2 regions of the Providencia sp. PROV_01 genome follow, and region 2 is predicted to be linked to the other one. Evidence: predicted binding sites of a transcription regulator. Region 2 holds the regulator's gene; the other holds the start of a gene.
What was found. Region 2 encodes Fur, which represses iron uptake genes when iron is present. Its sites were predicted from a motif close to ATAATAATGAGAACNACTATCAA; they were not measured.
Positions count from the first base shown of each region.

Region 1 (7,918 bases), 2.4 Mb from region 2:
ATTAACCATCCGTACACTGCATCATTATGAAGAAATTGGCTTATTAGTACCAACTGCAAGAACCGATGCGGGTTATCGGCTTTACAACATGCAATGCATAGAGCGTTTAACGCAAATTCAATTGCTACGGCAGGTTGGAGTCAAACTGAAAAACATCGGTGAATTACTGGATGGCCAGAGTGGAGATATGACGAGTTTGCTGCAAGAACGAATTGCATTATTAACGGAACAAATGGAGCAAATGGCGACATTACGTTATCGATTAGAGCAATTACACAAGCAAATGCAAACAGGTAATAGTTTAACTCAGGCTGATTGGTTTTCTGTATTGGAGATGATGTCGATGTTTGATAAATATTTTACCCCTCAAGAATTGGAACAATTGCCACTCTATACGGCGCACACGCTGAAAAACCAAGAGTGGCAACAGCGCGTAGCAACGGTAAATAAGTTGATGGAACAAGGTGTAACACCTCAATCTATCGAGGTGCAACAAATTGCACATGAATGGATGACGGCATTAGAAAGAGATACCGGAGGCAACCCGGATTTCTTTGCACGATTGAATCGAATTCATTTATCGGATAACACGTTAGCCTATTCATCAGGTATTTCTGTTGCAATGATCCAATATGTAGCAGAGGGTTTTAGTGAGTACCAATTATCACTGTTTAAACCACATTTAACCGCGGAGCAATTTGCTTTTGTTCAGCAGCATTATTTTTCCTCAGGTGAGGCGTGGCCCGAATTAATCGCAGGTTTATATAATGCATTAAAAGCACATAAATCCCCAGACTCACCCGAAGTACAACAATTAGCGAAAACATGGTTAGCGATGTTCAACCAGTTTACGGGGGGAGATCCTGAGCTACAAGAGAGAATTCGGGTAATTTATCGTGAGGAACCCAAGACTTCGCAAGGAACATGGATGACAGCAGAAATTGGCCAGTACTTATTTTCTGCTATTAGTTTGATGGATCAATAAGTTTGATGGATCAATAAAACCAAATGGCCGCTAATTAGCGGCCATTACTCGGTCATACTATGATTTTTCTTTGCTACCAGAGAGTGCCTTTCGGTGTTTCCAATACATTACAATTGAACCAATTAGCCCACTAATTAGTAGGATGACAGGGATAATCATTAGCGCACTAATAACAATTTGCTCATGTTCTTTCACAAAAGGAATTTGGTTTAAGGCATACCCCAAGGTGACAATCAAGCCAACCCATAACAAGCCACTTAGCCAGTTAAAAAATTGGAAACGGCGGTGACTTAATTCAGATAACCCAGCGAGCAAAGGTAATATTGTTCTGACAAATGCAAGGAAGCGGCCGATAAGTAGGGCGTATAATCCTTGCTTATTAAACATATTATTTGCTTTGGTGTGATATTCCTCAGGAATTTGCGCTAACCAGCGTTTCACAACCTTGGTTTCACTTAACCATCGGCCTTGTAGAAAACCTAACCAGCAACCTAAACTGGCTGCTGTTGTTAGCAATAGTATTGTGGGAATAAAGTGTAAGACCCCTTTGGCAATTAATGCACCTGAAAGGATCAACAAGGTATCACCGGGTAGGAAAGCGGCGGGAAGAACGCCATTTTCTAAAACAATGACAACAAAAAGTACGGTATAAATAACCCAAAGCACTTCAGGGTTGGAGAGTTTAAGGAAATCGTGGTGCCAAAGTGCCAGTACGATTTCGCGTAGGACTTCCATAATCATTCCTGTATCTGCGTAAAAGCGAATTTCTTTATCATCTATATTACAGGAAAAAAAGGGTTCAAGTTTGATTTGTTTGATGAATTAATCATTGAGTGGATAAATTGCAGGAAATATTTAATGATTATCCTGCAATTAACATCTTGATTTAAGCTACAAATTAAATTCGCTCAAAAGCTAATTGTAAGTCGTGAATTAAATCATCGGTGTGCTCTAAACCGATATGCACTCGGAAGAAGGTGCCTTCTTTTGGTGAAAAATCATACTGCCGCATACTGAGCAAATCTTCTTTTTGGTATCCCAAAATCAGCGATTCAAAACCCCCCCATGAATAACCCATTTTAAAATGATTAAAATTATCAAGAAAAGCGGTAAATTGCTCCGTGGTTAAGCGTGATTTTAGTTGGAAAGAGAACAGACCATTAGAGCCTGTAAAATCACGAATAAAGAATTCATGACTCGGAGAATTCTCAAGTGCCGGGTGAAAAACCTGTTCAACTTCAGGACGTTGCTGTAACCAATTAGCAACTTGTAAGCTATTAATTTGATGCTGTTTTAATCGAGTCGGTAATGTATGCAGGCCACGATTAGCCATATAAACAGTGTCTGGGTCAGCTGTTTGACCTAAGAGATAAGAATTTTCACGTAATGTTTCAATACAGCGTTGGTTTGCCACAGCAAGGCCGAGCATTCCGTCGGAATGGCCATTGATATATTTAGTTGCTGATTGGATTGAAACGTCAACATCAAATAATAATGGTTTAAGTAAGACGCCCGCAGCCCAAGTGTTATCAATCATAATGACAATTTCAGGCGATTTAGCACGTATAGCTTTTACGATTGCAGGTAAGTCATGAACTTCCATGGTGATAGAGCCGGGGGATTCTAAGAATACAATACGTGTATTGGATTGTATTAAATCAGCAATCCCCGTTCCGATTAGGGGATCAAAATACGTGGTTTGGACATTTAACTTAGTGAGAATATTGTCGCAAAAATTTTGGGTTGGGTCATAAGCTGAACCGGTAACAAGGATATGTTCGCCTGCAGAGATAAAGGACAAAATGGCATTGGTAATTGCGGCAGCACCTGAAGGGTAAAGGACACAACCTGCACCTGCTTCTAATTCTGTCATGGCTTCTTGGAAAGCAAAATGTGTTTGCGTACCACGGCGTCCATAAAATAGTACGTTATTTGCACGATGGCGAGTTGCATGTCGTTTTTCTTCAAGCGTATCAAAAATAATAGAAGAAGCTCGTTGAATAACGGGGTTTACTCCTTTTTGTGTGTATTTAGGGTTTCGCCCAATATGAACTAATTGTGTTTCAGGTTTTATGTCTGCCATGATTTTTCCCTACACAGGATGTGAACTAGTTAAACTCAAAGGTGATTTATACTAAGACGTTAAATGATCCTGATAGAAATGTAACCTGAGTATTCTTCAACTTTCAATTCATAGGTAAGTCTCATTTTCTCAGGTTGCGTATGAACACTTAATTGAGCTATGAATTATTAAGGAAAATAACCGCATAATAGAGAAGGACATGTTTGTCTAAACGCAAAAAAATATAAAAAAATCGCGAATACTAATGATAATTACTATCAATTCGCGCTGTGTTTGATATCATCAGCACCGTCTTTTTGAAAAGAGACGGACAGCGCGAGTCAAATTTCGCTTTTAAAGGTTAGTCGATGAATGGCACAATCATCGATATGAATTTTATTATACAACACTAAAAAGAGAGTAAAGGCCAACTGATGCGTAAACTAACAGCTTCTATTCTATTGGCGTTCGGCTTGATGGGTACGGCAGTCGCTGAAACCACACCTGCAACAACACCAGCTGCGTCTCAAAATACACCATCAACACAACCGGCAGTAAACCCGGCTGCACCAACAACAACACCAAGTGCTGAAGTTGCATCAGTACCCGCTGAGCCTGTACAAGGCGAAGCTGTGAACACAACAGTTGTTAATGAAAACATTGAAATTGCAACAGAAGCACCAACAGGAGGTTTTGATCAAGACTTATCTGTTTGGGGAATGTACCAAAATGCAGATAACGTGGTTAAAACCGTTATGATTGGTTTGGTGATTGCTTCTGTTATTACATGGGCGCTATTTTTCTCAAAAGGTTTGGAGATTTTAGTTGCTCGCCGTCGCTTAAAAGCAGAAGCGAAAGCGATTGCTGAGGTAAAATCACTTGATGAGGCGGTCAGTATTGCAGAAGGCTTCAAAGCAAATAGCATTACTCGTATGTTATTAAATGAAGCTGTTACTGAGCGAGCTTTATCAGCGAATAGCTCTGATTTATCAGGTACAAAAGAGCGCACATCATTCCGCCTAGAAAGGGCTGTTGCTGCTATTAGCCGTTATATGGGGCGTGGCAATGGTTATTTGGCTACTATTGGTGCGATTTCTCCATTCGTCGGTTTATTTGGAACTGTCTGGGGGATCATGAATAGCTTTATCGGGATTGCCCACTCACAAACCACTAACCTTGCTGTTGTTGCGCCAGGTATTGCAGAAGCATTATTAGCAACAGCAATCGGTCTTATTGCCGCTATCCCTGCGGTTGTGATTTATAATATTTTTGCTCGTATGATCAACAACTATCGTGGTCAAGTAGGAGATGTCGCTGCTCAGTCCGCATTGTTACTGGGGCGTGATCTTGATCTGGCAAATAGCAAAGCAAGGTAATTATTATGGCAATGCGTTTAGGTGACGAACAAGACGATAGCGGTGAAATGCATGAAATTAACGTAACACCTTTTATCGATGTTATGTTGGTTTTATTGATTATCTTTATGGTTGCGGCACCATTGGCAACAGTTGATATTAAAGTCGACTTACCCGCCTCGACAGCGAAGCCGCAGCCGCGTCCAGAAAAACCCGTTTTTTTAACGGTGAAATCGGACAGCCAGCTTTTTATTGGGGACCAAGCTGTGACAAAAGAACAGCTTGCTTCTACACTTGACCAAGCAACAAGTTCTAATAAGGAAACGACAATCTTTTTCCAAGCGGACAAGAGTGTTGATTATGAAACTATGATGGATGTAATGAATGCATTGCGTCAATCTGGGTACTTGAAGATTGGTTTAGTGGGTATGGAAGCAACAACTTCAAAATAAGCGAATTACATCGTATAAACGCGTTTTATCGTTAAGGGTAAAACGCGTTTTTTTATTATCTAACTATGCCTTAAGGTAAGCCTGTGGCGATCTAATTTACCTTTGGCACTATTTTTGTCTATCTCATCACATTTATTTTGCTAATTAGATTTCTTTTTAAGAATTTTATTCTTATTTGACGCTTTCTATTCGTAATTTGATAGGCTGGGGTGGCTATTGCACTCATTGTTTCACTCTATTTAGGATATTTTTGCTTGTATTTTCTATAAGCAATGAAACATCTTATTAATTTTTATAATGAATCATTGTTTGTTTTTTCTTTATTATCACAGTAATGTCTATTGATTTTACCTTTTTTACTATTTATCTATTAGTTACATTGATTCATTTTCTTGGTTTTTTAATTTTTAAATGCGAGTTAAATAGCATATTAATGCTGATTATTTTATCAAAAGTAATGTAATATCGATGTGAAACTTAACGAAAAATAAACCATATTATAAGTAAGGATTTATGTGGGGATCATTTTTAATCTATTTGACCTAATTCCTTATCAGATTGGTGGTTATTTTGTAAGGGAAGGATTCATCAGAAAAGTTATTATTTATCATGAGCCTGATTGTTTTTATATTTAATTCGTAGGTTAATAAATTTTAATTACGTAAATACCATTAATATTTATAATTGAAAAATATGTAAGTTTTATTAATGTTCAGAATGTTTTATTATTCCAGAAAATATATTTGTAAAGCTATGTGATATATATTAATTAATATTAAATTTACTTTTAAATTTTAAGTAAATTGTTTTCTATAAAAAATGTAAATTGTTTGTAATATCTTAACTATAGGTTAAATATTTTGCCTGATTTCGGTTTTTTCAATGTATCTATTTGATTTTAATTGCTTTGTTGCATGGTTTTTGTAGCTTATCATGAAAATAAAAAAACACTTGCGCAACAAAAGTGTTGCGCTATAATGCAACCAATAACATTTAGAAACACTTTTAAATACTTTATTATACTGAGTTATCTATTTTTATAATTTACTTATGCTAGGGAATCAATAAGGCCAATGCTAATTTGGAAATAATACAAAGTTAGTGAACGTTTAGGCCTTTGTATTAAAAATAGTTATAATTACTTAACAAGTAGGTCAGCTAAGTGAACGTATTTATACTGTGAGATAAGTGTTATTACTGGAGTCAAATGGGCTGACTACAGACTACGCATAGCAAGCGTCGCCGTAATACGGCAATTTCATATTATACTCTTCTATAGATAAAATAAGACTACACTTCCAGCGTTATCATTGAGATAGCGCTTTTTTTTTATTCTCATCTATTTCTTTAAATCTGAGTGTGCTCAAGATCAATCTGTCTCTCGTTTTATGATGAAATAACTTCACGAAAAAATTTATCGGAGTATGATGTTGCCACTTCGCTGTGGGGATCGATATAAATACTTATAACGATAATTATACAACGGCGAATTTCTCTGCCAAGGTCTGGCGTGAATGAATTGGAAGTAACAATGACTTGGTCTGATTTTAAATCTCGCTATCTCATCGGTTTTTGGAAACCATTACCTGCAGTTATTGCCGCAGGTATCTTATCAACCTATTACTTTGGCTTGACCGGCACATTCTGGGCGGTCACGGGTGAGTTTACGCGTTGGGGCGGGCACATCATGCAATTATTTGGTGCAGAGCCAGAGACATGGGGCTATTTTAAAGTTATTGGTTTTGAGGGTACACCTCTGGATCGTATTGATGGCGTGATGATCATTGGTATGTTTGCAGGGTGTTTTGCCGCTGCATTATGGGCCAATAATATTAAATTACGAATGCCTCAGCATCGGATACGTATTTTTCAAGCTATTTTAGGCGGTATTATCGCTGGATTTGGTGCTCGTTTGGCGATGGGGTGTAATTTAGCTGCATTCTTTACTGGTATCCCTCAATTTTCATTACACGCATGGTATTTTGCTGTTGCTACTGCGGCAGGGTCATACTTTGGTGCGAAATTCACACTAATGCCAATGTTTCGCATTCCTGTGAAACTGAAAAAAGTCAGCACCGCATCGCCGTTAACACAAAATCATAATGTGGCGAAAAGGCGCTTTAAACTGGGAATGGTGATTTTCACTTTAGCACTGGCTTGGGGCTTTTATACCTTATTAGACTCCCCAGTAATGGGGTTTGCCATTTTATGTGGTATTGGCTTCGGGTTACTGATTGAAAGAGCACAAATTTGTTTTACCTCTGCATTTCGTGATCTGTGGATCACCGGACGCACCCATATGGCGAAAGCTATCATTATTGGTATGGCGGTCAGTGCGATTGGTATTTTCAGCTATGTGCAGTTAGGTGCAACGCCAAAAATTTTATGGGCTGGGCCGAATGCCGTCATTGGTGGATTACTGTTTGGCTTCGGTATTGTACTCGCTGGTGGCTGTGAAACGGGCTGGATGTACCGTGCGGTAGAAGGCCAGGTTCATTATTGGTGGGTAGGTTTTGGTAATATTATTGGTGCTACAGTACTGGCTTACTACTGGGATGGCTTAGGCCCTTGGCTAGCGACTGATTTTGACAAAGTTAATTTACTTGAAACCTTTGGACCAGAAGGTGGATTACTGGTCACTTATGGGTTATTAGCGGTCGCATTTGTACTGATGTTGGTCTGGGAAAAACATTTTTTCCGTAAACGTTCTCAAAAAGCATCTAATGTATCCGTGGAGGTTGTATGAGTAAGAAAGACATTATCCCTGATTACCGGTTAGATATGGTCGGCGAACCTTGTCCATACCCAGCAGTGGCAACATTAGAAGCAATGCCATCGTTGAAAAAAGGTGAAATATTAGAGGTAGTAAGTGATTGCCCGCAGTCGATCAATAATATTCCTCTGGATGCGAAAAACTACGGTTATACTGTGTTGGATATTCAGCAAGATGGGCCGACTATTCGTTATCTTATCCAAAAATAACGAATACGCGTCATATTTTGCACTGTCGCGGCGTTGGCTTCATGCGTTAGCCCTAGTCACATACTTGTGTATGCTCCTAGGG
Region 1 covers NZ_JBRFKD010000002.1:1,059,274-1,067,191, forward strand. The annotation lists gene ACU696_RS05415 (MerR family transcriptional regulator) at 1-985, shown strand, start outside; gene ACU696_RS05420 (DedA family protein) at 1,043-1,720, opposite strand; gene metC (cystathionine beta-lyase) at 1,884-3,068, opposite strand; gene exbB (tonB-system energizer ExbB) at 3,482-4,423, shown strand; gene exbD (TonB system transport protein ExbD) at 4,429-4,854, shown strand; gene yedE (selenium metabolism membrane protein YedE/FdhT) at 6,386-7,600, shown strand; gene yedF (sulfurtransferase-like selenium metabolism protein YedF) at 7,597-7,836, shown strand.
Region 1: exbB (tonB-system energizer ExbB) is a predicted target of Fur. The motif match lies at 3,307-3,329, and genes of this name have one in related genera.

Region 2 (7,918 bases):
GCCATTGCTGTTGCAGAACCGATATATGGTTTTATTCGTAATAAAATTTTTAGTCATAGTAGTAGCCAGATCAGTGCTGAGTTGTCAGGGAAAATTTATCGCCACTTAATGGCCTTACCGTTAAATTATTTTAAGCTAAGGCCAACAGGGAAAATTATTGCCAGAATCCGTGAATTAGCCCATATAAGGCAATTTTTAACGGGCTCAACACTGATGCTGTTTATTGATTTTATCTTTGTCATCCTTTTTGTCGCAGTTTTATTTTCCTACAGTAGTTTGATGGCTTGGATTTTATTGGGCTCAATGGGGGTATTTTTTGTTTTATGGATGATACTCGGCCCCATTATTCGCCAACAAACTGAAAAATCTTATCAAGCGGATGAAAATGGTCTCACTTTTCTCACCGAAAGTATTACTGGGATTGAAACCATCAAAACAACCGCAACAGAAAAATACTTTAATCAACGTTGGAAAAAAATATTTAGCAAACAGCTAACTCAAAGCTTTAAAGTCTCAATGCGCAGTGAAGTAGCCTCTCAATTAATGACATTTGTGAGCAAAATAACGACTGCGATCCTTTTGTGGGTCGGTGTCAAAGAGGTATTAAATGGTGGAATTTCTCCTGGCGAATTAGTGGCATTTAATATGCTAAGTGCGCATGTTACGCAGCCCGTATTGCGGTTTGCCCAGGTTTGGCAAGATTTCCAACATACCATTATTTCATTACGCCGAGTGGGAGATATTCTTGATGAACCGGTAGAAAATGAACGTAAAGGGATTGCAAATACATCAAATATTCACGGAAAAATAGAGTTTCAAAATATCCGTTTTCGCTATCAACCTGATACACCTGAAGTTCTCAATAATTTATCCTTAATGGTTAATGCAGGTGAATTTATTGGTATTACTGGCCCCTCAGGTTCAGGAAAAAGTACCTTAACGAAATTATTACAGCGGCTTTATGTCCCACAACATGGGCAAGTTATTGTTGATGGCATGGATTTAGCTGTCGCAGATACCGTATCATTACGCCGAAAAATGAGCGTCGTATTACAAGAAAGTACCTTATTCGTTGGTTCTATCGCAGATAATATCCGTTTGAGTCATCCACAAGCGACTGACGAGCAGGTGATTCACGCAGCAAAATTAGCGGGAGCTTATGAATTTATCATGACATTGACTGATAATTTTAATTATCCCTTATCAGAAAAAGGCTCCAATCTTTCAGGTGGTCAACGTCAAAGGATTGCACTTGCGCGTGCATTACTCACCGAACCCGATATCTTAATTCTCGATGAGGCCACTTCTGCACTCGATTACGAGTCAGAAGCCGCCATTATGGAGAATATGCCATTAATTACTCAAGGAAGAACCGTCATTAGCATTGCTCATCGGCTAAATACGATTATGCACGCTGATAGGATATGTGTGATTTGCCAAGGAGAAGTACACGAGATGGATACCCACGAAAACTTACTCAAATCAAATGGTTTATACGCCAATTTATGGCACCAGCAGACACAATAATACGAATAAAAAAGCATCACGCTTATAGCAAGTGGTGCTTTTTTACCAAAAGCGCTCATTTTACAATCAATTAAACCCAATCATCATTGATGAAGCTATAGCACAAGGGGATTAGCTAGGGTATCATGGCGCGCTGAATTACTGGCACACCCTTTTAGCAGTTATAGACATGGCAAAAGAACAAACGGATCGAACGACACTAGATTTGTTCGCTGAGGAACGAAGGCCTGGGCGACCTAAAACAAGCCCGCTATCACGGGATGAACAACTGAGGATCAACAAACGCAACCAACTGAAACGAGATAAAGTGAAGGGATTGCGCAGAGTTGAATTGAAACTGAACGAAGACGCTGTCGCGGTATTGAATCAGTTAGCTGAAGATAAAAATATAAGCCGTAGTGAATTGATCGAAGAAATTTTGATGTCACAACTTGAACATGTTGATACATCAATACTCAAGTAACGTTATCTTGATAAATCACACAAATTTGACAGACTTAGCAACATTTTTTCGCCAAAATAAGGCGTAATATTCTATCTATTTTCGTTCTAAACGGGCTATAGAAGGCGAATTTTCACCTCTAGCTCTCTTAGAAAAACAAGAGGTTAATCACTTTATGGCAGTCATAGGCATTTTCTTCGGAAGTGACACAGGTAACACAGAAAATATTGCCAAAATGATCCAAGAAAGATTAGGCAAAGATGTAGCAGAAGTTCACGATATCGCGAAATGCAGCAAAGAAGATATTGAAGCTTTTGACATTCTACTTCTTGGTATTCCAACTTGGTATTATGGTGAAGCCCAATGTGACTGGGATGATTTCTTCCCTACTCTCGAAGAGATTGATTTCGAAGGTAAACTTGTCGCCTTATTTGGTTGTGGAGACCAAGAAGACTACGCTGAATATTTCTGTGATGCTATGGGTACGATCCGCGATATTATCGAACCACGTGGTGCTGTTATTGTTGGTCACTGGCCAACAGAAGGTTATCACTTTGAAGTATCCAAAGGCATGGCAGATGACAACCATTTTATTGGTTTAGCTATTGATGAAGATCGTCAACCTGAGCTAACTGATGAACGTGTTGATGCATGGGTAAAACAAATCTCTGAAGAAATGTCTTTAGCTGAAATTTTAGGCTGATAGACTACATAAAGAACCCTTACCCATAGATTACACCACTGTCTTACACAAAATGAACCCCAAAGCCAGTGGCGTAGTCTAAAATAACCGATAAGGTATCCTAATAGGATAGGTTCTCAAGAGATTATCAAAATAATGAGACAATGCATGGTTTCTATTTTTATTTTCCATGCCTATAATTGTAAATCAGTTTAGAAGACAACTGTATTGATGTTAAAAATGTCTCATTATTGTTAAATTTATGATTTAAGATACAGGACAAACCCGCATGACAGACAACAATAAAGCATTGAAAAATGCTGGACTCAAAGTCACTCTTCCAAGATTAAAAATTTTGGAAGTACTTCAAGAGCCTGAGTGCCACCACGTCAGTGCGGAAGATCTCTATAAAAAGCTGATCGATATGGGTGAAGAGATCGGGTTAGCAACTGTATACCGCGTGTTAAACCAGTTTGATGATGCCGGTATCGTAACCCGTCACAACTTCGAGGGGGGTAAATCTGTATTCGAACTAACTCAGCAGCATCACCATGACCATTTAATCTGTTTAGATTGTGGAAAAGTGATTGAGTTTACTGACGAATCCATTGAAACCCGCCAAAAGAATATCGCTGCTCGCCATGGCATTAAACTATCTAACCATAGTTTATATCTATATGGTCATTGCGCAGATGGTGATTGCCGTGACAATGCTGACGCACACGAAGCAAAAGAGTAATAGTATTCAACCATCGTTGATGAAACATCATGGTTAAAAATGCCAAAACCCTGATAATACAATTTTATCGGGGTTTTTTATTTTAAGTATTAATATTCCCTTTTTTACTCGATTAGTGATAATTGCTAGTAAGTAACTTAAACACAATTATTTATCACTGTATTTTAGCAACAATGCAAGATTTTTATAAAAACTATAATAGTTGCAATTCAAATCAAAACCCTTATATTATTTCAGAGATAAATATATTCCGTTATCTAGAATAATACTTTACATATCAAAGTGGTATATAAATAACATCATAGATGATTCCAAACACTTCATACTATTTAAAATTATTTAATTACCTTACTATAATTTCAACTCCAAATTAGAGAGTTAATGATCCAAATGTAGTCATAACGTTAAATCATCATTTAAATGCGTAATTACATTTATTGACTAAACTAATTGAGTACTTTAGTAATTTGTAAGAGATTAACTGATGAAAAAAAACTATCTTTTTCTCAATACAAGTTTTTTCTTCTGGTTTCTTACTTTAATAGGGTGGTTTTTTAGCTATTCGTCTATCACCTTATTTTCGTTTGTATTATCAATACTGTTCTTGATCGTATACTTCAATCAAAAAAAGGTAAGTAAAATGTTCACCAAAAGACAAAACAAGCCCACGCCTACAGCGACGTCCCCTTCTATAAGTAATGAGCCTGAAGTGACTACAAAAATAGAAGAACAAATAACACTGTCAACTCCGACTATTAGTGAAGAAAAATCGAATACGATTATCTCTAGGGACGTTATTTTTGAAGGAAATATTACGTCTAATGAGCAAGTGCATATCTATGGGAAAGTCATTGGAAATATAACAGGAAAAGAAAATACGGTTAAAGTTATGTTAAACGGCCAAGTTACGGGAAATATCACCTGCAAAGAACTGGTGGTTAATGGTCGTATTGAAGGTGAATGCTTATCTGATACTATTTGTATTGAAAATAATGGGGAAATCCACGGTACTATCCATTACAGTAGTTTATCAATTAAAAAAGGGGGAATTTTATCTGGCCAAGCACAAGTTAAAAACCCACCCCATCAATCAGAAAAAGTTACCGTATTAAAAGATAAATTAAAACAAGATACCCTTATACTCAATGAAAGTGTAAATAACGCATCCTTGTAATCAAAAATAAAATAAGGTGAATAAATTCACCTTATTTTTAACTCTTAATATAAGTGTTTATTCTTGTCTTAATATTCCATTCAATATTAAAAATATATGGTAAGCCTTTAGCTATCAGGGCAAATGACTGCTTTAGTTTCTTTATAGCAGTCATTGCTACTAAAGGATTTTACTAATTAGAATACCGTGAATGGCATCATCACCATAAATTTAATATCTTTTTCATCTTGGAAGATATTTCCGTAACCACCGCCATAGCTCGGAATATCTGTATGGTTATCATACTTGGTAAAATGCAGTTTAAATAGCGTATCTTTTGCTCGACCTGATTGTACGGTATATAAAATATCAAAGTTCCATGCACTTTCTTTTAAGCGTACATCCTGAGCATATTGGCTATTAGTACTTGGTTTAGCATCCCATCCATAAATATATGAGGTTCCAACCTTCCATCCAGCTAAGTCCCAATTTTTTAAATCATACATAACACCGGCCATAACGGCTTTTTCATTATTAGCATTCCAATCCGAACGGCCATCCCACCAAATGTCCATGCGACCATTTGATGTTGCCCAACCGGGGGTCATACGCTGTAGGAAATAACCTTGGTTACCTTTGGCTTTTACATAGGTTCCTTCTAATTTAAAATCAAATTCATCGTAAGTGTAGCCTAGTGTCATCGCTTGCAACCAAGCTAAACCGTCATAAACATCGTTAACTCCACCGCCTGAAACCTTATCTTTTGCACCATAAAATTGATAAGACATACGTAAGTCACGGTCAACAACAGGAACTGCATAGGAAACCTTGGCAAAATATTGATCCATATAGCTTTTAGCTTGCCCATATGCCCCTTCTAAGACTAAATTGTTTTTAAAGTCATATTTAAAGCCAATTGAGTGTAAATAACTGATCCCAGTTTCACCATCCGCTTCACGAAAGTCATACATGCTACGGTACCAAGGTGCTTTATAGCGGTCAGTCCACATATAGGACATGCTAAGTTCACCATTTTGCTCAAAATCAAACACCCCGCCTACCTCTAATCCGCGATATGTACCCGGCATATAGCTCCAGTGGGATGCGAGTATAGTTTGACCAGTAGGTTGAATATAGCCACCTCTACCCCAGAAAGGGCCATATTTCAATTTTGCAGCAGCCTTATAAAAAGTCACACCACTACGATCTCCAGTCCATTTTTCATCCCAACGTGATTTCGCATCACTAAAGCCGATTTCATTGGGTGCAGCTGGCCCACTATTAGATAACTCAATAGCGGTAAAACCCGCTAAATCTAGCCCGATGATGTCCTGAAAATAACCGGATGAGAAATCAAGACTGGCATTAAATGTTGAGTGTTTAAGATTATCCGCATACTTTTTATATTTATCGCTATTTGGGTCTAAATCTTTACGTGAACGATCGCGTTGCCAGTAGTAAAGGCCACCTGTAAGTTTTGAATCTTCAATAAATTGCTCCGCATGCATGATTGGTTGATAACCAATAGGAAGCATTGCTATTGCAATTTTTAAGACGAGCAATTTCCTGCCAGTATTGACATTTTTATTAACCATTCTTGTATTCCTCTAATATTTTTTAATTTTATTTTTCGGCCGAAATACGATTTAACTTTCCATTTAAATCTAAATATTCACAATGAGTTATATCTCTTGCGATGTATTTAGCCTATTTTTTGCAACGCGAATTATCAACACAGATACAGGCTTTGTTGCCAAAATATGATCAACGGCACATTAATTTTAATTAACTGTCATTATCACCGATGATGACCTTGCTAAAAATAAAAAGTAATTGATTGATAAATATAAAAAATATGCATGGGATACGTATAAGGAAGTGTTTAAGAAAAAATCAATAAATTAACTAATTGTTCCTTAATTTCGTCTATTCTGTAGGAATTCGCTAAGTTCTATCACCACATTGACCTAATTGCCTTAAAATAGATCAGATTACTGAGTCAAATAATTAGGATAAATGTTGTTATGCTGAAAAATAACATACACAGCTATAAAATTTCTCAATAAATAATCAAATAAAATGTACAGCATTATTAAGAAAAGCACCGCATTATCATTTGCTATTATGAACTCTCCTTTTCAATATAAAGAGTTCGTAAATGAAAATAGACTTAACAGGCAAACGCGCATTAGTCAGTGCATCAACAGCTGGAATTGGTTATGCAATTGCTAAAGGCCTCGCTAATTGTGGCGCAGAAGTTTTGATTAATGGCCGTAACAATATACGTGTTAATGATGCCGTTTCTCTGCAGCGACTTCCGGTGCAGCCTTACGTGTTGATGGTGGCGTTATCGATGACATTGTGTAATTCGAGCATTCAATAATATTGCCTTATTGTCACAGCAAAACTAACGGGGTACAGGCTACTGCACCCCGCTGTATGAAATAAATACTCGTTTTGATAATTAATATTTTTCGAATAATGCCTGAATTTGCTGAGGATCTTTAGTCTGAGTTAAGGCTAATTGCAGCAATACGCGCGCTTTTTGCGGATTTAACCTTTCTGAAGCAACAAAACCATATAAGTTATCATCCACTTCGGCATTTCTTGTCGTATACCCTGTTGGTACACGGCTTGAGCGAACGACAACCACGTCTTCTTTCGCTGCTTTTGCTAAAGCGTCAAAGACAGTCTTATACATATTACCGTTACCCACACCCGCGCTTACAATTCCTTCAACCCCTTCTTCTCTCAAGGCTTTCACAGGAGCTGCTGATGCATTGGCATAGTTATAAACGATACCTACCGCAGGGAGCTTTTCGAGCTTACTGACGTCGAATGCCGCTTTGTCACTACGAGGTTGCGCCGCTTGGAAATAAGTAACTTTACCATCATGAATAAAGCCTTCTGCCCCACTATTAACGGCATCAAACGCTTGTACTTCAGTGGTGCTCATTTTCATCACATTACGGCCTTGCACGACTTTATCGTTCATTGCCATCAAAACACCGCGCTCTCCAGCAGACTTATCCGTCGCTAAAACGACTGCATTATACAGGTTCAAAGGACCGTCAGCGCCTAAAGCCGTTGACGGTCGCATTGCACCAACCAAGACAATGGGCTTTTTACATTGCGTGGTTAAATCAAGGAAGAATGCCGTTTCTTCTAAAGTATCAGTCCCGTGAGTGATTACAAAACCATCTGTTTTATCGCAATCTTGGTTAATTTTTTTCGCCAGTGCCAGCCAAACTTGGTCATTCATATCTTGCGAACCAATATTCACCAATTGCTCACCGCTTAAATTAGCGATTTTTTTGGTTTCTGGCACCGCATTAATTAAAGCATCAATCCCTACTTTACCCGCTTGGTAACTGG
Region 2 covers NZ_JBRFKD010000002.1:3,430,363-3,438,280, forward strand. The annotation lists gene ACU696_RS16760 (type I secretion system permease/ATPase) at 1-1,527, shown strand, start outside; gene ybfE (LexA regulated protein) at 1,697-1,990, shown strand; gene fldA (flavodoxin FldA) at 2,145-2,672, shown strand; gene fur (ferric iron uptake transcriptional regulator) at 2,941-3,390, shown strand; gene ACU696_RS16780 (bactofilin family protein) at 4,031-4,564, shown strand; gene chiP (chitoporin ChiP) at 4,741-6,138, opposite strand; partial or broken gene ACU696_RS16790 (oxidoreductase) at 6,702-6,848, shown strand; gene ansB (L-asparaginase 2) at 7,008-7,918, opposite strand, start outside.